DNA from 2 places in the Paraburkholderia sp. MM5384-R2 genome. Region 1 is predicted to be linked to the other one. Evidence: riboswitches for the same ligand, from Rfam matches in the RefSeq annotation. Region 1 holds a riboswitch; the other holds the start of a gene.
The links. A riboswitch is a leader RNA that binds a small molecule or an ion and turns the genes downstream of it on or off. The one in region 1 is predicted to bind ZMP and ZTP.

Region 1 (13,995 bases):
TTGCATATCTTTTCATCTCGATAAATAACCAGAAAAAGCGAAGGTCGTATCGCTCTTTCTTTCGTTTGTTTTTTATGCAATCGGAATGTGAAAAGTCCTTCGCAAATTTATAGTACTGCGACGGTTTCCGTGCGCTGCGCCTCAGAAGCGATAAGAAATGCCGATCTGCAACGTCGGATACCATCGATAAGGCGAGACCTTATCGCGCAGTTGCTGCAATCCGGTGTTGATGATCTGCTGACTCATCTCCGGTCCCGCGGCCTGCGACAGTGCCGGCGACAGTGTGTACGAGGTCTTCGGAATGCCGTAGGCGACACCGAGATCCACCACGAGCCCCCAGCCTTTGGCTCCCGGGTGCAAGCCATAGCCGATGCCAAGGTAGGGCATCGCGGTCGGGTATCGGGCGGTCGCCGTCGCGTATTCGCCAGGAAAGGCCGGCGAGGCTTTGCCCTCGAATACGTACATGCCGTTGGTCGGAACCGAGTTGCCGCTGACTTCGTTGTCGGTCAGACGCAGGCCCGCTGTAGCGCGAAAGCCGGTGCCGGCCCACGGAAAGAAATCGCCGTAGAGACCGCCCTGACGCAGCCGTATGCCGTCTTCGTAGCGATTGCCCCCAACCTCGAAGTTGTGCGACAAATTGATCGCGTTGAAGTCCGCGTGCACGCCGAACCACGACGTGACGCTCCACGCCGCGCCAACTCCGATGCCCAGCGTGCCGCCTTGCAGATAGACCTCCTGTGCATGCGACGTTTCGATCAGACACGGCAAAGCCACTACCCAGATTACCTTTCCAGCTTTCATGGGTACCCCTGAGCGGCGGGCAGCCCGATCGTTGCGGGACGCGCTCGCCGTTCTGTCGTCTCTTCTTTGTTGCTCTCTTTGTCGCGAACGCTCTAAGGCGTCGTGAAGCGATCATGCGAGCAGAGGGTGTAGACGGTCTGTGAGGTGGCGAACCATACGGTCAATGAATGGGGTTGGAGTGCGCGACGATGTCGCCGCGTCGCCATTCAGTTCGAGCGACGGCAGATGTCAATCGAGCCAACGCATATTCCTTGCGTGTGGATTCCCGACGCAAAAGCGAATGATTCTTCTGCATGGCCGGCCACCGAAAAATCAGCGAGAAGCGTGGCCAATTAAATCGGGCCGCATTGCATCGTACCCGACGAACGACCGCGGGGCGTAAGCGACGGACTGCTGTCGAGTAAGGATTCGCTGGGGCGTCGCGTCGCAACATCTGCCACTGTGGTGAAAACGCCAAATCAACGTTGTTTAATTTTGACAAGTCGCGCCGTGCGTTTATCCGTGCGAGGATGAAATCGTCAATGTTCCTGACATGAAGATCCAGTTACGGGGGCTCCATGAGTAGCATTCCGCTTATCTGGGCAGCGGTGCCGCACAACAGCGACGGTGTTGTCTTTCAGATCCGGCTTGGCCGCGGACTTCAGCGTTTTCATGTGTCGCGGCGCGTGCTCGAGGATGTGTTCGAGCTCCAACGAAAAGCGTCCGACGCGCGCCAACTCGAATTCTTCTATGTGCACGAGCAACGCATCCTCGCGCGCGCCAGCGCAAAGCGTGCGACGGCCTGCTCGGCCACCGTTTCACTACGGGCCGCCGATTTCGGCGTGTCGAACGACAGCGAGCGCTGGGCGATGCCGAGCGGCGTCGCGCACGGCCTCATCTAGGCGAACCGATGTTTGACGCGCCGCCGCGATCAACGGGCGGCCGTGCGTCGATGCCGCGCGTCAGTGTGCCTTGAGCTGCGCCTCGAGCACTTCGAACGTAGCGGGGATGACCGTCGCGCGCGGATGAGAATTGGCAGCCGTGGCCGGGTCGGCCGCGCCGAACTTCGACGACACCAGATAGATCCGGTGCTGCTGTTCATCGAGCGCCATCGTTTTCGCGCCTTCCAGCGTTGGCATGTTCTGCGCGACCGTGTAGTGGTCCGCACCGTTCGAACTGAACGCGAGCTTCAAGGCCGGATCGAAGCCCGCCGCGTCGGGGTGACCCCCTATCAGCAGTTCGGCCACGCGACGGCCCGACGTCGTATCGACGATCATCATGCGGTGATTGGCGCAAACCGAAAACAGGCGCTCGCTCGCCGGATCGATCGCGAGTCCGGTCGGCGACTCGCACCGTGCGAGTGGCCAATGCGCCAGCACCGTCGCGGACCGACCGTCCATCTCGACGATCTCGGCGCGATCTTCCACATTGACGAACACGTGCCCGTGGCTGTCCGCCGCGAGCGCCTCCGGCTTGCCGCCCACGCTCATCGTGGCGACCACCTTGCGCGTCGCGACGTCGATTGCGCTGACGCTGCCGTCGTGGCCATTGCTCAGCGTTGGCGCCCGTCGCCGCATGGACGTTCGACAGCGCGAGCAGGGAAGCGACGCCGCCGGCGATCAAGGCGGACAGGATTTGTTTCGGTTTCACGTCGAGTGGATTCAGACTAGTACTGCGTATAGATTGGGAGCATGGACGCCATTCCGTTGAGCGAATGACGTCCCGGGTACGGTGGGGCGTTAGCGGATCATCATTCATTGTCGTCGAGTTTGAAGTCGACCCACAACTGCTCAGACAGCGTTTCGGTCACGGGGGCTGCATTGGTGGTCGTGGGCGTCGCGTTATAAGGCAGCATGCCGCTCACGACGTACGCCGGATCATAGGCCGTGCGCGAGATCAGCAGGTTGCCAGCCGTGTAGTTGCTGGCGGAAGTCGAGGGCGTCGTCGTCGTGGCCGGGGTGCTGCTCGTGGTGCCTTGCGGCGCCGGTGTGCTCGTGTTTTGGGTGCTGCCGCCGCAGCCGTAGATGGCGGAGATCAGAACCGCGATCGGAAGCGCCTTCAGGGTGGTTTGCATTCTGTGTGTTTGAGTAGGGTGGGTGAAATTTTTTGAAAGTTGCAGCCGGTATTGCAAGTCGCGAGGCTACAAACCACCCGTGGCACAAACATGAATCGAAAATTACTAAAAAGATAAGAATGCGCTGGCGCGTTGGCGCGATGTCGTTGCGGGATGCCGGGTGTTTTTTGGCGGCGTTGGAGGGCGGACGGCAGTGCCTGAACGGAAGGCTACGTTGAGGCCGGCGGGAAGAGGCGGCTCGTTTGCCGTGCGCGTGCCTGTTTGCACACGCGGGCAAAGGAAAAAGAAAAGGGCCGACATGCTTTCGCATGTCAGCCCTCGAATCTTTTGGTAGGCCGTACGGGATTCGAACCTGTGACCAACGGATTAAAAGTCCGCTGCTCTACCAGCTGAGCTAACGACCCAAAAGAGAAGCGAAATTATATCGGCGCACCAATACCCTGTCAACTCGGCAAGACCGTCGCCCAAAATGAAAAGCCCGGGCATCACTACCCGGGCTTTCCAGCGAGAGGCGCGCGTGGCTATCACTTCGGACACTGCGCGTTACTGCCGACTACATCAAAACGAGATCAATCCGACACCACGATCTACTTGATCTGCGACAGCTTGTTCTGCGCCGACTGCGCGACGTCCGAGCCGGCGTATTGCGCGACGATCTGCTCGAGCGTCTTTTTCGCCGCGGCCTTCTGGCCTTGTTCGAGCTGATTGTTCGCGATCGCGAGCAGCGCTTCCGGTGCACGCGGATGCTGCGGATAGTTCTTCACGACACCTTGCCAGACCGCCGTCGAACCCTTGTAGTCGCGCAGTGCATACAGCGCGTTGCCGAGCCAGTATTGCGCGGTCGGCTGATAGGGGCTGTTCGGATATTTGGAGATGAAGCTGCGGAACGATGCCGCCGCGTTCTTGAAGTCGCCGCTGCGGAATTGCTGTGAAGCCGCGTTGAACGCATCGGTTTCACCCGGCTGCACCTCGCCCTGGACGCCGTCCACCGTCTGTTGCTGCGGCTCGAATTTCTTCAGGCGCGTGTCGAGATCGGTGTAGTAGTCCTTCTGCTGCTTTTGCAGCGTCGTGAGCTGGTTCGCCATGTCCTCGTTCTGTCCGCGCAGCGTCGCGACCTGCTGGTTGAGCTGGTCGAGACGGTTGGACTGATCGAGGATCGTGCGTTGCGCCGCCGATAGCTGGCTCGACAGACTATCGGTCTTCGAACGCAGATCGAGAATGGCCTGGCGGGCCTGATCGTCGTCGAAAATGCCCGCATGGGCGGGCACGGCCGTGAGGGCCGTGCCTGCGACGCAGGCCGCTGCGGCAAACCGCAGCCAGGAGAAACGATGCGTCATTCGGCTCACCACCCGTTGACTTACTGTTGATACGCGAGGTCGGCGCGGCGGTTCTGTGCCCACGACGCTTCGTCATGACCCGTTGCCAGCGGCTTTTCCTTGCCGAGGCTCACGGCCTCCATTTGCGAATCCGACACGCCCATCAGCGACAGCGAACGACGCACGGCTTCAGCACGCTTCTGGCCGAGTGCGAGGTTGTATTCGCTGGTGCCGCGCTCGTCGGTGTTGCCCTGGATCAGCACGTGACGCTGCGGGTGGCTCTTCAGATATTGCGCGTGTTGTTGCAGCAGCGGTTGATAGTCATCCTTCACCGAGTAGCTGTCGAAGTCGAAGTAGATGCTGCGCTTCGCGAGCGGGCTGTTCGGATCGTTCAGCGGGTCGACGTTGACCGTCGCGACGTCGTTCGGGTTCGGTTGGGCCGAGCCTGCGCCCTTGTTGGCGTTTTCGTCGAGCTTGACGCCCGAGTGACATGCGGCCAGTGCACCGACCATCACGACGGCGAATGCGAAACGAAGTTTGGACATCATTTGATTACTCTCCTTGTGTTATTGCATCAACGTTATTGCATAAACGGGCCCCAGGACGGCTCGCGTACGCTGCCCCCCTGAACGGACAGGACCTGCCGAGTGCGACCGTCGGTCGATACTGCGGCCAACACGCCACGGCCGTTCACCTGAGTGGCGTAAAGAATGTACTGACCGTTCGCCGCGAAGCTCGGCGATTCGTCATGTGTCGTGTCCGTCAGGCCCGTGGCGGATCCGCCTTGCAGGTCCTGGATGTACAGCTTGAATGCACCGCCGACGCGCGAGATGTAGGCAAGCTCCTTGCCGTCAGGACTCACACGCGGGCTGGTGTTGTAGCTGCCCGTAAACGTGACGCGTTGCGCGCCGCCCGCGCTTTCACCTTGCGCCGGCATCTTGTAGATCTGCGGTGCGCCGCCGCGGTCGCTCGTGAAATAGATCCACTGACCGTCAGGAGAGTAGGTCGGCTCGGTGTCGATCGAGCTGCCTTGCGTCAGACGACGCAGACCGCTGCCGTCCGCGTTGACCGCGAAAATCTGCGTATTGCCGGTACGCGACAGCGCGACGGCGAGCGTGCGGCCATCCGGCGACCACGCCGGCGCACTGTTGTTGCCCTTCTGGTCCGATACGACGATGCGCCGGCCCGTGGGCAGATCGTGGATATAGACGATCGGCTTCTTCTTCTCGAACGACACGTAAGCGACCTTGGTGCCGTCCGGCGACCAGGCCGGCGAGATGATCGGCTCGGGGCTCGACAGCGCGATGTGCGCGTCCTGACCGTCCGAATCCGAGATCTGCAGCTGGTAGCGGTTGCCCGACTTGATCACATACGACAGGCGCGTGGCGAACACGCCGCGATTGCCCATCAGCTTGGCGTAAATGTAGTCCGCGACCTTGTGCGCGCTCATGCGCAGACCGCTTTCCGGGCTCACCAGCACGAGGCCGCCGAGGCTTTCGCCCTTGACCGTGTCGTACAGCTTGAAGCGCACTTCGTAGTGGCCGTTCGGCAGGCGGTTCACGCTGCCCGCGACGAACGCGTTGGCGCCCTTCGCCTTCCATGCGCCGAGGTCGACGGAATCGGTCTCGGACACGGGCGTCGAGCCTGCGTCGATATTCGTGAATTTGCCGCTGCGTTGCAGATCCTGACGCACGATCGTGCTGACCTGCTGCGGGGAGTTCGCTTCATTGGCGAAATTCGCCGTTGCGATCGGAAACTGAGTGGATCCGACGCCCGTCACGAGGACGTTGAGTTGTGCGTTGGCGGCGCCGCCGACGGCGATCAGGCACGTTGCCACGAGTGTTCGCAGGCCTAGCTTGGTCATCAAACTCATGCTGTATGGGTTCCTCAAAACGGTTTTACTTAATACTCGAAGACAGCAGACAGACCGGCAAACGGCTATTTCGTTCCCGCGCAACGCCGCGCCGGGTGGGGCGCGGCGTTGGCCGCCGGTCGGCTGTCAGCCTGCACATCAAGCCGCCGGACGCAGCGTGATAGTGAAGTAGTCCGGCGTCTTACCATTGACGTCCCGAGGCATCGGATCGGAGGCTTTCACCGCCCGCAACGCGGCGGCGTCCCACGCGGCGTTGCCGCTGCTGTGGGTAATGTTTGCGCTCAGCTGATTGCCGTCCGGCGAACAACGCACGGCGATCACGGTCTCGAGACCTTCCGTTTCGCCGCCCCAGTTCACATGCTGAAGCACCAGCCGTCGTACCTTGTCCGCGTAACCCGGCGATGCCGCCGTGCCGCCCGAGCCGCTACCCGTTCCGCTCTTGCCCAGTCCGTTGCTGCTCGAACTGCTGCCGCCCACGCCGCCGGCCAGACCCTGCATCTGCGCAAGCCGCGCGCGACGTTCGTTGTCGAGCTGCTTTTTCGCCTGCGCGGCCGCATCGGCTTGCGCTTTGGCCTTCGCCGCTTTCTCCGCCTCAGCCTTCTTCTGCGCTTCTGCCTGAGCCTGCTTTTGCTGCTGCTCCTGCTGTTCTTTCAGTTGCTGTTGCTTCTGCTGCTCGGCGAGCTGCTGTTGCTTGAGCTTCTCGGCCTGCTGCTGTTGCTGCTGTTGCGCCTGCTGCTGCTTGAGCTTCGCGGACTTCTGCGCCGCGAGTTGGGCCGCCTGTTCGGCCGCCAGCTGTTGCTGCCGCTTCGCTTCCGCTTCCTGCTGATCTTTCAGCTTCAGCTGGCGCTGCTGTTCGGCCAGTTGGGCCGCGCGAGCCGCTTCCTGCTGGTGGCGCTTCTTTTCCTGCAGCGCGATGTCGGCCTGTTCGTCGCGCACGGGCGGAGCAGGGGCGACCGGGGTGGGCGGCGGCGTGACGACGGGACGCGGAGTCGCCGAATCCGGCACCTCTGTCCACAGTTCCGCCTGCTCGCCCTCGGGCGTGCTGTTCTGCCATTGGATGCCTTGATACAGGAAGAATCCGAGCAGCGCATGCATCACCAGCGCGAACAGAAAAGCTCGCCCGGTGCCGCGTTCACGCGGCGGCTGAAGCGGGTATTCGGAGTTCTTGCGGATCATTGCGATTTGACGAGCAATCCGACGCGCTTGACGCCCCGAGCCTTCAACTCGGACATCACGTTCATCACGACTTCGTATTTCACGGTTTTGTCGGCGGCGATCACGACGGGCTGATCGGGGTGCGATTGTGCCCGATCGGCGATGAAACCGTTGAGGCCAGCCTTCGTCATGTCTTCCTGCTGCTGCGTGCCGGAGTCGTCCTTGTACTTGACGCTCATGTTGCCGTCGGCGCGGATGTTGACGATGACGGGTGGCGTCTGCTGTTGGGGCGCCGCGCCGCCGACGGTCGGCAGATTGACGATCGACGGCGCGACGAGCGGCGCCGTGACCATGAAGATCACTAGCAGCACGAGCATCACGTCGATGTACGGCACGACGTTGATGTCGGCCATTGCGCGACGCGAGCGCGAGCCGCGCATGCTGGAGGAACGGGAGCCTGCCATCATGGCCTCCTCAGTGTGCCTGGCGCTGCAGGATGTTCGAGAACTCTTCGATGAAGGTTTCGAAACGGATCGCCAGACGGTCGATGTCGTGCGCGTAGCGGTTGTAGGCGACCACGGCCGGAATTGCGGCGAACAGGCCGATCGCGGTGGCGGTCAGGGCCTCGGCGATGCCCGGCGCGACGTTCGCGAGCGTGGCCTGCTGCACGTTGGCGAGGCCGCGGAACGCATTCATGATCCCCCACACCGTGCCGAACAGACCGATATACGGGCTGACCGAACCGACCGACGCGAGGAACGCCAGATTCGCTTCGAGCACGTCCATTTCGCGTTGGAACGCCGCGCGCATCGCGCGCCGGGCGCCGTCGAGAATCGCGCCCGAATCGTTCAGGCGCTTCTCTTTGCCCTTCAGGAATTCCCGCATGCCGGACTCGAAAATCCGCTCGAGCGCGCCGATCCTGTGACGGTTGTTCGCGGCGCTCTGATACAGCGCCTGCAGGTCGCCGCCCGACCAGAAATCACGCTCGAAGCGTTCAGTTTGCGCGCGCGCCCGGCGAATCGCAAACCACTTGCGGAAGATGAAAGTCCAGGAGAGTAGCGACAGCAACAGCAGCAGAGCCATGACGGCCTGGGCCAGCAGGCTCGCGTTGAGTACGAGTGAAACGATCGACAGATCTTGTGTAGTGTTCATAAAGGTTCGTTTTAACGTCCCGGGAAGGGGGCGTCCGGCTGCAAGGCCGCTTCAAGCTTGCCGTGGGCAAAACGGAAGCTTCGGCGATATCGAAGCCGAACCATGCTTTGTGTTACCTGACCGGTATGAGTTCACTGGCCCCGTAACAACGAGGCTCAGGGGTCGTCCGTTGACATGCCGCCGTCGTTCAGTCAGCGCTCTCGCTAGTGCCCGGCCCGTGCCGCAGCGCGGCGAGAACCGACGGCGGGATCGCGGCTGGCCGCAGCGTCGCGCGGTCCACACAGCCAATCCGGACCGAACCGGTGGCAAGCAGCGTGCCTTCGCGCCATGCTTCCTGCACGAAGTCTACCGAAGCTCGGCCAAGACGCTCGATCCGGCTGATAATTTTCACGATGTCGTCGAGTCGGGCCGGAGCCCGGTAATCGACCGCGGTACTGCGCACGATGAAAATCGCGTCGTTTTCTTCCGCAAGCCGGTGCTGGTCGACGCCGCATGCGCGCAGCCATTCGGTGCGAGCGCGTTCGAAAAACTTCAGGTAATTGGCGTAAAACACGATCCCGCCGGCGTCGGTATCTTCGTAGTACACGCGGATCGGCCACGTATAGCCGATTTCCGTGCCTGGCTGGCTGGTCGACATATTCATGCGGCGCATTCTACCGGAACGCACAACCCGGGGTCTGTTTCGAAGTGTGAGTTGCTTGTGGCGGGCGTCGGCGGCGATGGGAGCCGGCTTTGCCGGCCGGGCCGGGACTGGCGGAGTGGGCTATCGACGTGCCGCAGGAAAAGCCAGCACGACGATGGGCGGCGGCGCGACCAACGGTAGCGGCATCCGCCGCCGGCCGCCTCCAATCTCAGCCGCGATGCACGGACAGACCGGCGAACGACTGCGCGACCGGCATCAGCTCGATCGTGTTGATGTTGACGTGGGCTGGGCGCGTGGCGATCCAGTAGATGGAATCGGCGATGTCTTCGGCCGTCAGCGGCTGCACGTTGTCGTAGACCTTGGCGGCCTTGTCGTCGTCGCCGCGATAACGCACGTTCGAGAATTCGGTGCCGCCGCACAGACCCGGCTCGATGTCGGTCACGCGCAGCGCGGTGCCGGCGAGGTCGGCGCGCAGGTTCAGGCTGAACTGGCGCACGAACGCCTTGGTCGCGCCGTACACGTTGCCGCCCGCGTACGGCCAGCGGCCCGCCACCGAACCCAGATTGAAGATATGCCCGCGGTTGCGCTCGACCATGCCGGGCAACAGCGCATGCGTGACCTGCGCGAGGCCCGTGCAATTGGTCTCGATCATGGTGTTCCATTCATCGAGACTTGCCTTGTGAGCCGGCTCGGTACCGAGCGCGAGGCCGGCGTTGTTGACGAGCACGTCGATCGCGGCGAAGTCCGCCGGCAGCGACGCGGGCACGGCTTCGACGGCGGCGCGATCGCGCACGTCGAGCTCGTACGGCAGCAGCGCGTCGCCGAGCTCGTCGGCGAGTGCTTGCAGACGGTCCTTGCGGCGTGCAGTGGCGACGACACGATGGCCGCCCTTGACGAACGAGCGGGCGATGGCGGCGCCGAATCCGGCCGACGCTCCTGTGACAAACACGATCATTGCAGTTCCCTGGTCGGTAAGAGACAAAGGCCCAAAGCCTACTTCCAATGGCAGGCTGCGGCAAGGATGCACGAGCCGGATCGGCGGCTGCCGCGGCGGCGCGCAACGGGTGCGCGGCGCGACCGGCGCGCTTTCCTCAGATGGTTGCGCAGCGGGGCCGCCAAACCGTCCGGAGGCCCCGCCGGCGGCCGCCGGAGCACCCGCAAGTCGGTTGCCTATTCGGGCCTCTTCCAATACACTAACGCGCTCGACCCTGCGTGACTGGCGATAGAACCGAGTCGTCCGACTCAGCCGATTCAACCAATCGGGTTCAAGGTGGAACAACCCACCGTGAAGCGCAGGGTGCCGTTTTGCCGTTCGCCTGGGCAGCCGTGAACCGCGCGCATTAATCTGCGCTGACGGTGGCTGGCTCGCCTCGCGTGTGCGGCGACTCTCCACTCGCCACGTCAGGGCAAGCCTCGCCGCCCAAAGCGCTGCGTACCCCGCTGTGTACCCTCTACGCAGGATTCGGCGCACGATCCGGTCAACCTGAAAACACTCAACGGAACCCGTATGTTTGACAGAGCCCAAAGCACCATCGCCAACGTCGATCCTGAACTCTGGAAGGTCATCGAGCAGGAAAACCGCCGTCAGGAAGAGCACATCGAACTGATCGCGTCGGAAAACTACACGAGCCCGGCCGTGATGGCCGCGCAAGGCTCGCAACTCACGAACAAGTACGCCGAAGGGTATCCGGGCAAGCGCTATTACGGCGGCTGTGAATACGTCGACGTTGCCGAGCAGATGGCGATCGACCGCGTAAAGCTGCTGTTCGGCGCCGAAGCCGCGAACGTGCAGCCGAACTCGGGCTCGCAGGCGAACCAGGGCGTGTTCTTCGCGATGCTCAAGCCGGGCGACACGATCATGGGCATGAGCCTCGCGCACGGCGGCCACCTCACGCACGGCTCGCCGGTCAACATGTCGGGCAAGTGGTTCAACGTGGTCAGCTACGGCTTGAACGAAGCCGAAGACATCGACTACGACGCCGCCGAGAAGCTCGCGCAAGAACACAAGCCGAAGCTGATCGTAGCGGGCGCGTCCGCGTTCGCGCTGCGCATCGATTTCGAACGCATGTCGAAGATCGCGAAGTCGGTCGGCGCCTACTTCATGGTCGACATGGCGCACTACGCCGGTCTCGTCGCCGCGGGCGTTTATCCGAACCCGGTGCCGCACGCCGATTTCGTCACCACCACCACGCACAAGAGCCTGCGCGGCCCGCGCGGCGGCGTGATCCTGATGAAGGCCGAGTTCGAGAAGCCGATCAACTCGGCGATTTTCCCGGGCATCCAGGGCGGTCCGTTGATGCACGTGATCGCCGCGAAGGCCGTTGCGTTCAAGGAAGCGCTTTCGCCGGAATTCAAGGCGTATCAGCAGCAGGTCGTCGAGAACGCGCGTGTGCTTGCTGAAACGCTGGTCAAGCGCGGTCTGCGCATCGTGTCGGGTCGCACCGAAAGCCACGTGATGCTGGTCGACCTGCGCGCGAAGAAGATCACCGGCAAGGCTGCGGAAGCGGCACTCGGCGCGGCACACATCACGGTCAACAAGAACGCGATCCCGAACGATCCGGAAAAGCCGTTCGTGACCTCGGGTATCCGCCTCGGTTCTCCGGCCATGACCACGCGCGGCTTCGGCGTGAAGGAAGCCGAGCAGGTCGGCAACCTGATCGCCGACGTGCTGGACAACCCGGAAGATGCCGCGACGATCGAGCGCGTGAAGGTTCAGGTCGCTGATCTGACCAAGCGCTTTCCGGTTTACGGCTAAACCATGCATTGCCCCTTCTGCCGCCATGCCGATACGCAAGTCGTCGACTCGCGCGTATCCGAAGACGGCGCGACGATCCGCCGGCGCCGCCGCTGCCCGGCCTGCGACAAGCGTTTCACGACGTATGAGCGGGTCGAGCTGGCGTTGCCGTCGGTCGTCAAGAAGGACGGCACGCGCACGGAATTCGATCGTCGCAAGATCGTCGCGAGCATGCAACTGGCGCTGCGCAAGCGCCCGGTTGCGGTGGACGCGATCGAAGCGGCTGTCGCCCGTATCGAGTATCAGCTGCTCGGCAGCGGCGAGCGCGAGGTGCGTAGCGAGCGCCTCGGCGAACTCGTGATGAACGAGTTGCGCGCGCTCGACACGATCGCTTACGTCCGTTTCGCTTCCGTGTACCGGCGCTTCGAAGACGTCTCCGAATTCGAGGACGTGATCGAGGAATTCCGCCGCGCCTCTTCCCCACCCAAGCCTTCCCGCAAGCGCTGAGCGCACGCTTGTCGCAGCTGAGCTGCGGTCATTCGCGTCCATCGCCTCGCGCATTTCGCGCTTTTTTTCACGCATCGCTTCTCCCGCCTCCGTGATCGATCGTCACGTGCATTGTTGCGCGCGCTAACGTCTGAATGCCACCTGGCCATTCGGACGATGGTCGGCGCGCTCGCAAATCGCTAGATTGGCTGCATCCGTTCGTAACGCTCAGGGATGCAGATGAAATTCAAGGGGATTTACCGGCCATCGCGCGCCGGTTTCACACTCGTCGAAACGCTGGCGGTGATAGCGCTCGTGATGCTGATGGCCGTGATGGCGGTGCCGTCGTTCGCCGCATGGCATATGCGCGATCAGGTCGACGCGCGCTCGAAGGCGCTGCTGTCCACGTTCGCCTACGCGCGCAGCGAGGCGCTGCGGCGCGGTGCGCGCATCACGGTGTGCCGCGTCGATGCAGCGCGCGTCTGTCTCGCGTCGGGCCAAGCCTGCGCCGGTGGCATCGCCGACTGGGCCTGCGGCTGGGCCGTATTCGCCGAACGTGGCGGCAAGCCGTCGTTGTTGCGCGCGCAGCCGGCGCTCGCGGCGGTGAGCATCGCCGGCGTGCAGACGGATATGATGTTCACGCCGCCGGCTGGGCAACTGATCGGCGCGTTTCGAAGTTTTGATATCGCGCCGCGAAGCCCATCGAAATCGATGCAGGGGAACTCGTGGCGGCGCTGCATCAGTGTCGCGGCAGGAGGTCGCGCGCGGATCTCGGAAGGCGCGTGCGGAGCGACGTCATGAGACAGCCCGCATTCAAGACCGGTTTGCGTGCGCACGCATCGCCATGTGATGGCAGCTCGTTGATCGAGGTGATGCTGGCGGTCGCGTTGGTCGCGGTGAGCGCGCTGGGTTTGATCGCGGTTCAGGTGTGGATCGCACGCGAAGCGCGCGCGATGACGCTGCGCGAGAGCGCCGCGTGGATAGCCGACTCGATTGCCGAAGCGACGCGCACGCCTTCCACGGGCGATGTCGCGCTCAATCAATGGCGCACCTGGGCGAGCGTTCTGCTGCCGCACGGCGACGCATCGATTGGCGAGAGCGGCGCGGTCGCGGCGGCGCGCGTGACGTGGGCGTCCGTGCGGGACCGGCCCGCTTTGGGCGATGCGAGCGCCCAGCCGGCGGAGCCTTGCGGCGACGTCGATGCACCGGCTGGATCGTCGTGTGTCGCGTTGGCGTTCGCGAAATGAAGCGGCCGCATTGCCCACTCGGTCATACGCTAATCGAATTCCTGATCGCGATGGCGCTCGGGTCGATCGTGATCGCGGGCGCCGTGTCCCTTTACACGGCGCAGCGCAACGCGTTCGTGCAGGCGAGCAACGCGACCCGGATTCGCGAAGCGGGCTTGACCGCGCTGATGCTGATCGGCCAGCAATTGCAGATGGCCGGCTTCGTCCCTGCCAATGTCATTGGCTACAACGCGGCGCCTGCGCTATTCGGCTGCTCGGGCGGTCGTCCGACCGGCGCCGACGACAGCCTCGCTTGCACCACCTTGAGCACCGGCTCGGATGGCGTCGCGATCCGTTACGTCGCAGACGTCGTATCGACATGGCCATCGTCGAGCGGTCAGGTCACCGACTGTGTCGGACAGGCCGTCAAAAGCAGCGACGCGGTCCTTGGCGATGAGGGCGCGCCGGTGGTGAATCGCTACTTCGCCAACGTCAGCGGCTCGACCGGCGAGCCGGAGCTTTACTGCGTGGGCAGCGGCAACGCGGGGTCCGCTCA
Region 2 (12,216 bases), on a different contig from region 1:
GCCAACCGCAGGCTGATTCACCGCTATATCGACGTGTGGGAGTATCCGGACGGACGCCTCGAGATCCGTGCCGATGGTGTCGCACTGCCCTGTGTCCAGTACGACAAGCTTGCCGAGATCGACCAGGGCGCGGTGATCGAGCACAAGCGTCTTGGTCATGCGCTGCAGGTCGTGCAGGCGCTCCAGGCGCAGCGCGACAACCGCCGGATCTCCGGCTCACCGTCACGCACGAACCGCGGTGAACCCGTGCATGTGAAGGCGCGGCTACCTGGCACGAAGAAGCAGCGCGAAGTAACGCTCGAGGACTGGAATGCGGCAGTCATGGGGACACACCAGAACCCGGGAGGCTCGGTGCTAAAAACCCCTCCAGAGAGAGATAAAAGGACTGCAAAACGACCCTAACCCACCACCCAAAACCGACCCTCAACCCCGACATCTGTATCTTGCTGGAACCCCGACATTTCAATCTGGCATCGACATTGACATGCTCGGATCATTCGCAGTCCTATTCTGTTAGACGTGCCCGGCTTCAGAGTTTCGGACGTGTGGTACCTATAGCTCGTCTGCTTGGATGTCAGTGCGAACGTCACTGACCTCGGTGGTCAAGCAATTGTTAATTGCCACTGCGCCGGCCTGAGGCACGGGTTCTTCTGTTGCGCCAGCCCCAGAATGATTCGTTTCCGCGTGCGCGAGTCATGCGTTGCTGACCTCACCGAAACGCGCCGATCGTTGTTGGCCTGCGTCCATCTCGGTAGCCCGGCCGGAGGCACTTGACGCCGGACTGCTGCGGTCGACGGTTTTTTCGGGCGGCAGTAGGCGTAGGCGCGTTTCAAAAATTTGCTGGGCGAAGGCGTTTTCGAACGCGGGTATTCGTTTGAAGAATCCTGCCCTTATCTCGGAAAACCCGGCTCAGCGTTTTTGATGCGGGCGCGGGCTGCCTGCGCGCCCGTGCGCCCGTGCGCCCGTGCGCCGGCCTCGGGAGCATATGGCTCCCGAGTGTTCCGGTAAATCACAAGGATTTCAGCGGATTTCGCCCGAGTGGACCGAAGCGTTACCGTCCGCTCGAAGCGGCGTCCGTCATGAGAAGTCCCCTTGGGGAGGCAGCGCACTGTCTCTACTTCTCACTGGCGATGGCCAGCAAGCGGCTGCGCAGCAAAGCGGTCGTCCGTTCCACCTCTTTGGGCGTCAGCCGTTCCATGTAAGCCGCCGTCAGAAGTGTTAGCGGATGGACACCCAGCACGTCTGCAAGTTGCTCGATCTTCCCCAATGTTGGAGATTTCAGACCCCGCTCGACCGTACTGATGTAAGTGCGGCTGGATACCAGTCCGAAATCTTCCTGTGTCACTTCAGCGATCTGCCTGAGTTGTTTCAGTGCTTTGCCGAAAGCGGCGTTGGAACGCATGCAAGTCCTCCTGATAAAGGACCTGATGAACTCATCGAGAGCGCTAAAGGGCTACAATCTATAGTGTTCATTTGCTATCATTCGGGCCACCCTGGGCGGGCAGGTCAGAGGTACCGCCTTGCGGTGCCTGACTCCGCGAGATATCTCTGGTCGATCTCTGTTTGAAGCGGTCAGCCAGATCCCGATCGGGGAGGCCGAGGCCAACACACATGCAGGGCGAGGAATCTGCGTGCCGTTTGCACGGGCCGACAACGCATTGGAGGCAGATAGATGCACCGGAGGCGGCCTGCGCAGCGATGTCGGGCCGACATCCAAATGCAATCGTGGTTCGGCGGGTTTTGGAAGCAGCGAGATGTTCCCTGAGAATGTTGGATTGTCTTCAGGGTGCCGACATGGTCATCGAGCGGTTAGTTAAGATAGAAAGCGTTTGAGGTAGCGGCTGTATGTTTGTGACAAGTGAAATTAACCGTGTGCCTCCGTCCAACGTGCCTTTCGGCGGGTTGCTCGGCAGGGGCGTATGGTCAGCGGTTCAGCAACTGTTACCGCGGGACGTCCTGATTCTCAGGGTGTCGCGGGCGCGCTCGCGGGCCGTCCCGACGATCGTGATGCTGGACCTGCCCGCGACCGCTGCGACGCTCGAACAGTTCGTCGGAGGGGATGTCGTCCTGCGTGACGCGGCCGTACTGAGCACGAGGCTCGCACGGGAGGTCGAACAGTGGACACTCGAACCGCTTTGCGAAATCCGGGTGGGGGCGACCGAGTACGAACATCGTGGAACGGGCAAGCAGTTGCTCACGGTGACCCGGTTCACGACGGCAGCGGGGCGCACCTTGTCGGTGCCGTACGCCTTGGCGACGCAGCCCGCGCGTGGCAGGCGGCTCTGGCGCGCGAAGGCGCCGGCCGCACCGGCCCGCGCCTGATCCTCGCAGTGGATGCGCGTCCGGACGTGGCTTCGGGCATTGCCATTGAGGAGCCGGGCATGCGACCGCGCTTGCGGGGAGACGCAACGTAGGGAAGCGGGCTGGCGATGATAATCCGCCTTATCGCGGCCAGCGCACCACCGGCGCATCGGCTGCGGCTTCAGAAAGGGATCGGTATGAGCAGACACAGGCGGGCGATCGAGCTTCCGGACGAAACCTCCGAAGCGCTGCGCGCGCGGCTGCGGCGCTTCGTGCGTGCGACCCGCGACGACGTAACCGGGGCCGTGCCGATCCCGTTTCCCGCACACGTGACGGTGCTCGCCGGGCCGCTGCGGCGGATCCGCGGCGCGCGCGAACACCGCATGATGCCGGGGCCGGAGGTGCGGGCTGGGTCAGACGCGCGCAGGGATGATGGCGACCAAGCCTGATCAGCCCCGGGCGGGTTCGCGCTGGATGACACGGGGCGAGCCGACGGCAACATGACGAAGTAGCGGACATGACGGATACGCACTTTCACGGCGCATTGCGCTGGCCACTGCCGGTTGAACCCGAGCCGCAGGCCGGCTGGAACAACCGGTATTTCCTCGACACGGAATTCACCGACTTCCGGCAGTGCCAGCTGCTCAGTCTCGCCCTCGTGGGCGAGAACGGGTACGAGTTCTACGGCGAGCGGACCGATTTCGATCCGGCGTGGTGCAGCGACTTTGTCCGCGCCGTGGTACTGCCGCAGCTCGGCCAGTCCGAGGGGCGCGCGATGCCGTTTGCAGCGCTGCGCGAGGCACTGCGCGCATGGCTCATGGCGGTGCCGGGCGACTCCGGGCCGGTGCTGTGCTACGACTACGAGACGGACCTGGCCCTGTTGCGGTTCCTGCTGGGCGGCCCGCTGCCGCGTGGCTGGCGGATCGAGAACATCGCGGGCACGCGCAACCCGGAGCGACGCGCCGCCTACTACGCGCGCCACGGCGGCGAGCACCATGCGCTGCATGACGCACGCGCCAATGCCTATGCGTGTACCGGTTGAAGCCGGGCGGCTGCCGGCCGGGCCGTCGGCCGGTCCGCGGACGTGCGGACGCATTTCTTCGCTCAGACAGAAACAGCCTCACGAAGGGGATCAGGATGGCCGGGATGCGTGTGTGGATTCCACGATCCGACGTACCGCGGATTTCACAGCGCCTGCGGGACCGACGCAAGGCGTCAGCGATGACACAGGGCGATCTCGCGGTCAGGGTGGGAGTGGCAAGAGTGACCCTGGTGCGCAGGGAGAAGGGAAGGTGGCCGCGCACCGTCGCAGCCGCCACCGTGAACGCGCTGGAGGCGGCCCTGCAGGTGCCGCCGGGTTGGCTGCTCGGTCCCGGGACGCAACCGTTGCCGGACCCCGGGTCGCCTGCGGCGGATGCCGCCGCCCGCGCAGACGGCGATCCCCAGTCACGGATCCCCGCCGCCCGGTGCCGCGAGATCGGCCCCCACGCCCGGCGGCTGCGCAGTGAACTGGGCCTGTGCGTTGCGGAGGTGGCGCGCGCCTGCCATGTGTCCCGTCCCACGCTGTTGCAGTGGGAACAGGGGACGTTTCCGAAGGCGCTCACCGTGGCGCGCCTTCGCACCTGGGAGCGCGCCCTGCTGCTCGCGCCCGGGCAACTGCTGGCGCCGCCGGCGTCGCATCCCGGGGTAGAGGATGGCCGCTGGCGCGTGACGATCGGCACTGAAACGCTCGAGGCTGCCATCCATCGCGTCGCGGCGTGCGTCGCCACCCGCGGACGCAACCTGCTCCAACCGGAGCAGCCGCTCGATGCAACGGCCGCGCGCGATGCCGACCTGCTGGCCCACCGCTATGGGGTGGGCGCGCATCGGCGGCCACTGGTCGACGTGGCCGTCTCATACGGGATCGATCCGTCGCACGCACGCAAGACGGTGGCGCGCATGGTCGCGCGCGCAGCCGGGTTCGCCTTCAGGATTCCGGTGCTGGATGACATGCTGGCGGTGGGCGCGGCGGGCTTTTCGTTTACGACCGCCGTAGCCGATGGCCGCATGCGTGACCTGCTGGGGCCGCCGCTGTCCATGGAGCACGCTGCGGCATTCGCCGGCGAAATACTGTCCCGGCGGATCACCGGTGCGAATCCTGGCAAGGCGGTGGCCGGCACCCGCAGGCCGGCTAAAGCGGCGAACCTTTCGCTGGCCGCGGACGTCGTCTGTATTGCGATGGAACATCGCCTCGACAGGTCGTAAGCGGCCCAACGGGGCGTACGCAGCGTCGCGCCCGGGCGGCAGGGCGGGGTATCGCGGAATGAGCACGGGAAAGCCATCGAAGGCGACAACGCCTGCGTGGCGCAGCAGGGGCTTCCACTCGATGGGTACTGGAAGTTCTGACGGGGCGTTCTGCTGTCCGGGCGGAGCCACCGGGACGGCCTGATTTGCTGGGGGGGCAGGCGATCGCGGCGCAGGTTCGGGACCTCGACCCGATGCGCGTCCGCGCAACTGCGGTACCGGATGACAAGATCACAAGGCGAATGCTCCGGATCACCATTGAATTGCTGCCCGGTGGACGGGAAGACGGAAAGCGGGTCATCGCGACGGCGGACATCGCGCGCGTGAGTTCCGGGGCTCTTGCAGATTACAGGGTGGCCCTGGACGATGCGGTGCTCCGGCAGGTTGGCGCGCGGGCCACGGTGCGCGGCTATCCGAGATGGGCGGGCAGCGTATGGGATCTCGTTGCGCGCTGTGTTGCCGCTGCGCTGAATCAGGGCCGCGAAGCCCTGCCACCGCGCCCCGCGCCACCGCAGGTGACGGTTCACGTGAATGGCGCAGGCTACCGTTACGTGCGTCTGGATAAGATTCCGGAGCCGGCCAGAACGTACTTCGACAGGAAACTGGCCGGTTCGGGCATTCCTGACCACGGCTCTGCTTTCGCGCACGACTGGTTCGACTTTCTCAACGGCCAGCGCTGATGCCAGAGCGGTGCGCCGTGCCTTGTAGCAAGTTGCAGCCTCGCACAACATGTCGATCAGATCGAACCAGCCGTCGCCGCACTCGAAACCCGACAGGGAGAAAACCGTTGGGACGGTATCCAGATCATCAGCGACTGTCGGGTTGACGTCGAAGATGAGCGGGTATTTTGCCCGCAGGATGCCTGACAGTTCCTCACGCACCGTTCTCTCGCTCCCATTCCTGTACCGCCATTGCAGCAACGGGATCGATTGTCCCACAGTGAAAGGCTCTCCGGAACCCGAGTGCGGTGCACGGTCAGTGACGAGCGATGATGGCGTTCTGGAATGTGCTGTAAATTTTATAAGCGTCAGGCAGCACGGCCGCCCGGCCAACCTGCTTCTCGCCATACACCCTATACGCCGGGCATCGGAGATTGCGACAATGGCGCTCCGTGGAGCATATTGCGGTTATCGACTCGAGTCTGTCATGGCCGCATTCAGATCGGCTGCTCCATCGGGAAGAAGGAATAAGGCCGGCGCACCTCGAGAACATTTCTGGCCAACCGGGATCGCATGATGAACAGTGAAATGAGAGGCGGCTGTCAGTGACGCTGCGGACCGCATCCAGTATCTGCAGCGATTGGCCGCCGACAATCAGGGCGTCGGCGAAACGCTCGCAAAAGGGACAGGGATTCATGAGTACCAGGAACCACATCAGGTATCAGGCGAAAGAGGGTGATCAGCCCGGCTGGGATCTCTACACCGAGATTCTTGAGCCGGACGACGTCGTGTATCTCGAGCTCAACGGAGTAGCCGCTGAAGTCACGATGCTCGGGAACACGGAGCGCGGCCCGGGCACGGTGCTGTTGCGCCTGCCGGTCGACACTGCGAAGCAGCTTGGTGTCGTGCCGCCGGACTGGGAAAATTCGGACTGGGGAAAAGGATAGGTCATGCGCGAATACCGGGACAGGACGGTGCAGGAGGTCGCGGCCTGCACATGCGACCGCTGCGGCCGGCGCATGACGCCCGTTGACGATCAGGGGGAGTGGTACGAAAAGATGTCGCTCGATTGGCGTGGCGGCTTTGGCTCGATTTTCGGCGACGGCGCCCATGTGAGCCTTGACCTTTGCCAGCAGTGTGTCCGCGATACGCTGGGGCGTTGGCTTCGCGTCGATCCGCCGTCCGGACCGGATGGCTCAATGCAAGCCCTGAAGGGCGTCGTGCCCCGACCCAATGTACCGGTATCTGTCGACAGGATGAATCCCGGGGAATTTCACGAGCGCGACTAGAGGGCTTACCGCCCCATGCGGCTCCGCGCGTCGCTCAGACTGCCGATCATGGATTGCCGTTTCTCACGGGGCATCCCGAACTCACCGTCGCGACACTCAGGCGGCTCGTTACCTTCGGTTGAACAGGTTAGCCTTCTCGCTGAACGAGTCTTGTCGACCGCATCGCCGCCGGTGCGACGTTGGGAGTTCAAGCGCAGATAACAAGATGGACCGGTCGTTCATGACGGCGCCTCAGAGGCAGCAGCTCGGCCACAGCTGTCGTTCGCGTGTCGACGCGGACGTGCCTGCTTACCGCTGCTCACCGGTCGTTCATCGAGGAGCGGCGGCGAACAGCCGCTACCGAGTTCAACGAACGCGTACTTTCGACCCCGAGCGGTCATCCAGATTTCTACAAAGCAGCCCGTCAGGTCTGCGATCCGAGGATCGCCTTCGGCGGATAGCTCGCTAGCACGACAGAAGTGGTCACGGGCCCGAATCTGGCAAGCGCGTCGATTGCGGTTTCGAGCTGGGCCATCTCTTCAACCACAATCCGAACGATGAAGCAGTCTTCACCAGTGATCCGGTGCGCCTCGACGATCTCAGGCATTGCTTCGAAGGCGCTCAGGCAACGCTTAATCTCAGCGTGGGTGGTGCGGATTCGCACGATCGCCGCAATGCCCCGACCGACGAGGCCGGGATTTATCCGCGCCGAGTAGCCCTCGATGACTCCCCGCTCCTCGAGGCTCCTGATGCGGGCGGTGACCGCCGGCTGGGAAAGCCCGATCTGCTTCCCAAGTTCCGTGTTGGTGACACGTGCAGTGCGCTGAAGCACCTCCAGAATCCGCCAGTCGAGCCTGTCCAACATTGCCGGCTTAGTTTTCATTTGTGAGCACCCTCAAGCTCCGTCAATTCATTTGTGTATGACCATCAATGCATTTGTTTTGCGATGTTGCCTGAATTCGCGAGCTTTTACACTGGAGGCTCATTCACCCATGGAGATCTGGTAGATGGATTACCCCGTTTTTGTTGTTCCTGGCATCGGCAGCTCCGGTCCATTGCACTGGCAGAGCGTATGGCAAGCCGCGTATCCGGATTGGCAACGCCTCGCAGTCGCGGACTGGGATTACGTCGTCTGCAATGACTGGGTATCGGCGCTAGAAGGGCAGCTAGCGGCAAACGCGAGGGAAACTGTCATAGTGGCGCACAGCCTCGGATGTCTGGCCGTGGTCCATTGGGCTGCCCGGTATGCGCGGACGATTCGCGGCGCACTGCTCGTGGCCGTGCCGGACCCGGCATCGCCGGCATTTCCCCGCGTAGCCACGAGCGGGTTCGCGCCTTTGCCATCCGAGCGGTTGCCATTTCCGACCACCGTCGTATCCAGCATCAACGACCCGTATGGCAGTGTGGACCACGCACGCGCCTGCGCAACGGCATGGGGCAGCGAACTCGTCGAAGTTGGAGCAAAGGGACATCTCAACGCGGACAGCAACCTGGGCGATTGGCCCGAAGGTTTTCAATTGCTGATGAAGATGAACGACGGTTGATCCGGTTCCCAACCGCCAGCGTCCCCACTCCAGCGTGCGAAGTCGGATCGCTTACGGATCGCAACTGCCGCTGGTGGAATAGTTCTTCACTGAGCGACAATGGAAACACCCACTCAGATTCGGGATTATCGCCGCTGATTTATTTTTCCCGTGCAATAATCTTCATTCTCATGTGACTGGCGCATATAGATAGGGCACTATCGGGGAACATGGGGTCTTTGGCCGCCGCGCGCCTGGGCATCACCTACCATTTTTGGAGAGGGTTATGCCTGATTTCGCAAATCTGTTCATGTTCGGTCTTGTAGCGTTGGGAATGGTTTTAACGCCTGGACCAAACATGATCTATCTGATTTCGCGTTCAATTTGCCAAGGCAGACGCGCAGGCCTCATTTCGTTGGGAGGCGTTGCTCTGGGCTTTGTGTTCTACATGCTCTGCGCGGCATTCGGGATTACGGCTTTCATATTTGCGGTACCTTACGCATACGACACGCTTCGCTTTGGCGGGGCTTTGTACCTTCTATATCTTGCCTGGCAAGCGGTTAAGCCTGGCGGACGGTCCGCGTTCGCAGTGCGCGACCTACCGGTCGATACCCCGAGAAAGCTCTTTGGCATGGGGTTTATCACTAACCTGGCGAATCCCAAAATCGCCGTCATGTATCTGTCGCTGCTTCCCCAATTTATTACGCCGGGGCATGGCAGTGTTCTCACCCAATCGCTGGCGCTCGGCAGCGTTCAGATTTCGATCAGCCTCGCTGTGAATGCGATTATCGCCGTGATGGCCGGATCGATATCTACCTTCCTGTCTGGACGCCCACTGTGGCTTATTGCGCAACGTTGGATGATGGGGAGCGTTTTGACAGGTCTGGCGGTTCGCATGGCGTATGAATCCAGGAAATAGTGGCTTATTACCGATACCTTGGTGGAACTGAAGCACATTCCATTGGGTTCGACGGGAACATTGCGCCTCAACGTGCCGCGCCCGCGGCACGGTTTCGACAAGTGCCCATCCTCAGGCGATTCGTTCAACCCGTTCCGGCATCCATCGGAATCGTCACCGACGATCGTTTGTCGAAATCGGTGTGCCGTTTGTACTCGCCGATTGTCAGCAATCTAGGCCATAGGGACGAATGTCTCAAACTGGCCGATAGCGCCAGTTCGATGAACGTTCTATAGAGCGGCCGCCGGAATTTTCAACGAACGCATTCCGGCGGTTGCCGTGAATGCGTACTCTCGGCCAATTGTTGCCGTTCGCAAAAGGTATAAAGCCGCCATTCCAACGGCCGATTCACCTCGATAGCGGTCCTTTCGATCAAGCCCAGGATCGACGCGATGGGCCAAATCCGGAAATGGCCACCCCACCTCTTTTTATCAGCTCGTCGGCGGGCACGAGTAGACTGGTCAATTGGGGCAATGTTTGGATATGATGACTTGCTGCCTGCGCACGGTGCATGACAATTGCAAATTGCTCGAAGAGCAGGGAGGAATGTCCATGTTTCGTAAACTCGTGATTGGCGCGCTATGCGCCATGGCTGCCTTGTTCTCGACTATGGCATTCGCGCAAGGTACTGCGGCGGACGCTAAGGCCATGCTTGAAAAGACGGTTGCGGCCATCAAAGCCGATAAGGCCGAGACGCTCGACCAGATCAACAAGGGCGAAAACGGCTTCCTTGTTGGCGACCTCTATCCGTTCTGCTTCAATCTCAGCGACGGACTCCTCGTCGCGATCGGCAATCCCAACGTTAAGGGGTTGCTCGGCAAGGATGCGAGGACATTTAAGGACCCTACGGGCGACGTGTATGGCCCAAGGCTCTATGACGCGGCCAAAGAGGGCCAGGTCAATGAGGTCAGCTACATGTCTCCCAAGGCCGGCGCTGACAAGACGTGGGTGCCGAAGGCGAGCTTCGTTACCGCGGTCGCCGGCCTGGGATGCGGCGTCGGTTACTACAAGTAGTCCGGCCAAACCAACCGTCATATGGGCGCCGAACTCCGACGCCCACACAATGCTATTTTCTCGCGTGACCGGTCAGTTCTGATGCCCTTCACTCCGCATGTGCGGTTTGCCATCGAGGCTGGTCAGTCAGTTTTGATATCCGCCTCGGGTCATTCGCGTCGATGTTGTCGTGTCTGCTACCTTGTTCGCTATCCACAAGAACCGGTGCACGTGGCAAGCCTGCCCGGATGACCGGATCCCTCTGTTAGCTGCCCTTGGATGCTCGGCCACGCGATCGGCGCGAATGGGTCGATCTGCGACGGACGACTAGACCCGCCGGTAGCCAAAGCCGTCTTCCCCTAAAAGGGTTTTCACGTCTCGCCCTTGCGTGAAGCGCCGCAGCAGAACCCGTTTTGCAACTGGCTATTGCCCCGTGCTCATTGAGTGACCTCCCGTCCCCGGCAGTCTGAGAAGTACATGCGTTTCCGTACCTTTCACTAACCTCAGACGATACAGTGGCGCCGTCCACAATGGCGGCGTTCCTCCATTGACGAAGGAGCATGCTGCGGCCCGCTAACCAGAATCCTTTGTCGTAGAATTATTGACGGGAGGCAACATGAATCGCGAACTGGTCGTCGGGCTACTGTGCGGCGCACTGCTTGCCGGTTGCGTGTCCGCCGGTGTCGAGGTGCGGCCCGAACAGATGGCGAATTTCAGGCACGGCGTGACAACACTGCAAGACGTGGTAACCGCGCTCGGCCCTGCGTCAGTAGAGACCGCGTTGGACGACGGCTCGACGCTGCTCGTCTACACCTACGTGACGTCGCGCCCCCACCCCGAAAGCTATATTCCGTTCATCGGCTCGCTGGTTGGCGGCGCCGACACGCACTCGTCTGCGGCCGTGTTTCTGTTCGATCCGCACGGCATCCTCAAGAGCGCAAACACCACGGCCTCGAACGTCGGTACAGGCGTGAGCAGTGGTTCCCACACGGAGCAAGGCAGTGCGCCTGTGCAAGGCTCCGAACCGCACGTTGTTATCAAGAGCGTCCAGCCGCCCGCCGTCCAAAGCGTCGAGCCGATTCCGGAAGAAGACAGCGAGCCAGCGCCGCAAATACCCGTTGAACCTCCACCAGAAAATAGTGTTCAGCCGGCTCCCGTCGAATAGCGGGACACTTCGCTATCTCGGCGAAGGCCTGCGGATCCAACCGGTCGATGCAACCGGTCGATGCAGCAAACTGACGAAATCGTTCGAGAGGCGTTTCATGGTCGAGGGCTTCCTCGGACGCTCGCTTAAAAGCTCGGCGGGACTGCGGTCAGCTGAGCCGACTAGAATGAATATTTAGCCACGACCCGAACGGGACCAGCCATGGACCTTCCCTGGGTCCAGCGAGCACGGAAACGAACAGCCTGGCCAAGCCGGATCGGTGTGTGCATCGCGCTTCTGTCGCCGCTAGTCCTCCTTGCTCAGGACGAAGGGCCGGGTATCGCCTTTTCCGTGGCCGAGCCCGGCGCACCGCAACCGGCGGCATGGAAGAATCTGCCGGTCGTGAGCGGAAAAGCGATGACGCAATACACGCTTGTACGCGACGACCGTACAACCGTCCTGCAGGCGGACGCAACCCATTCCGCTTCGGCCCTGATGCATGAGGGTAATATCGACCTGACCCGCACACCCGTCGTGGCATGGCGCTGGAAAGCAGAAGGGTCAATCGAGGGGGCCGACAACAGCGTGGGATCGAAGGAAGATGCGCCGGCGCGACTGGTGTTCTTCTTTGATGGTGACAAATCCAAACTGTCGCTTATCGATCGGGCAGGCATGAACCTGGCAAAGCACCTGAGTGGGCAGGAACTGCCCTATGCCACGCTGATGTATATCTGGGTCGACCACAGCCGCGCCAGGCAGTGTCATTGCCAATCCCCATACCGGTCGCGTACAGATGATCGTAGTCTCCGGTCAGCCTGGCGATGCCGGTAAATGGCAAATCCTGCGCCGCAATATCGTGCAAGACTATGAGAAGGTCTTTCACGAGACGCCTGGACGGATTACCGCTTACGGCCTGCTGACCGACACCGACAATACGGGTAGCACGACTCGCGCATGGTACGGAGACGTTCAGTTCCGGGCCGGGCCATGACAACGTACCGTCGCCGGGCGACACGCCGTGAGAACTCGGTGCCAATCCTGCGGTTACGGAGCAAATTGATCCTGCAGGCTATCGGCCTTGCTGACG

Region 2: it holds a riboswitch for ZMP and ZTP, as region 1 does, so the genes downstream of both, HDG37_RS20330 (LysE family translocator) here and glyA (serine hydroxymethyltransferase) in region 1, are expected to answer to the same signal.

What each region holds. Positions count from the first base shown of each region.
Region 1 covers NZ_JACHDI010000036.1:227-14,221, forward strand. The annotation lists gene HDG37_RS34275 (hypothetical protein) at 142-801, opposite strand; gene HDG37_RS34280 (hypothetical protein) at 1,359-1,682, shown strand; gene HDG37_RS34285 (YncE family protein) at 1,743-2,357, opposite strand; gene HDG37_RS34290 (hypothetical protein) at 2,531-2,854, opposite strand; tRNA gene HDG37_RS34295 (tRNA-Lys) at 3,183-3,258, opposite strand; gene ybgF (tol-pal system protein YbgF) at 3,442-4,191, opposite strand; gene pal (peptidoglycan-associated lipoprotein Pal) at 4,212-4,718, opposite strand; gene tolB (Tol-Pal system beta propeller repeat protein TolB) at 4,751-6,043, opposite strand; gene tolA (cell envelope integrity protein TolA) at 6,182-7,219, opposite strand; gene tolR (protein TolR) at 7,216-7,662, opposite strand; gene tolQ (protein TolQ) at 7,673-8,350, opposite strand; gene ybgC (tol-pal system-associated acyl-CoA thioesterase) at 8,538-9,002, opposite strand; gene ydfG (bifunctional NADP-dependent 3-hydroxy acid dehydrogenase/3-hydroxypropionate dehydrogenase YdfG) at 9,202-9,948, opposite strand; ZMP/ZTP riboswitch at 10,196-10,322, shown strand; gene glyA (serine hydroxymethyltransferase) at 10,501-11,748, shown strand; gene nrdR (transcriptional regulator NrdR) at 11,752-12,234, shown strand; gene HDG37_RS34350 (GspH/FimT family pseudopilin) at 12,448-13,014, shown strand; gene HDG37_RS34355 (hypothetical protein) at 13,011-13,460, shown strand; gene HDG37_RS34360 (PilW family protein) at 13,457-13,995, shown strand, end outside.
Region 2 covers NZ_JACHDI010000012.1:180,339-192,554, reverse strand. The annotation lists gene HDG37_RS20385 (ISNCY family transposase) at 1-402, shown strand, start outside; gene HDG37_RS20380 (helix-turn-helix domain-containing protein) at 1,115-1,402, opposite strand; gene HDG37_RS20375 (hypothetical protein) at 2,008-2,322, shown strand; gene HDG37_RS20370 (hypothetical protein) at 2,499-2,750, shown strand; gene HDG37_RS20365 (3'-5' exoribonuclease) at 2,819-3,343, shown strand; gene HDG37_RS20360 (helix-turn-helix transcriptional regulator) at 3,439-4,545, shown strand; gene HDG37_RS20355 (hypothetical protein) at 4,827-5,264, shown strand; gene HDG37_RS20350 (hypothetical protein) at 5,939-6,190, shown strand; gene HDG37_RS20345 (hypothetical protein) at 6,194-6,532, shown strand; gene HDG37_RS20340 (Lrp/AsnC family transcriptional regulator) at 6,936-7,394, opposite strand; gene HDG37_RS20335 (alpha/beta hydrolase) at 7,519-8,055, shown strand; ZMP/ZTP riboswitch at 8,218-8,301, shown strand; gene HDG37_RS20330 (LysE family translocator) at 8,321-8,953, shown strand; gene HDG37_RS20325 (cache domain-containing protein) at 9,545-10,006, shown strand; gene HDG37_RS20320 (hypothetical protein) at 10,602-11,150, shown strand; partial or broken gene HDG37_RS40405 (DUF3047 domain-containing protein) at 11,547-12,120, shown strand.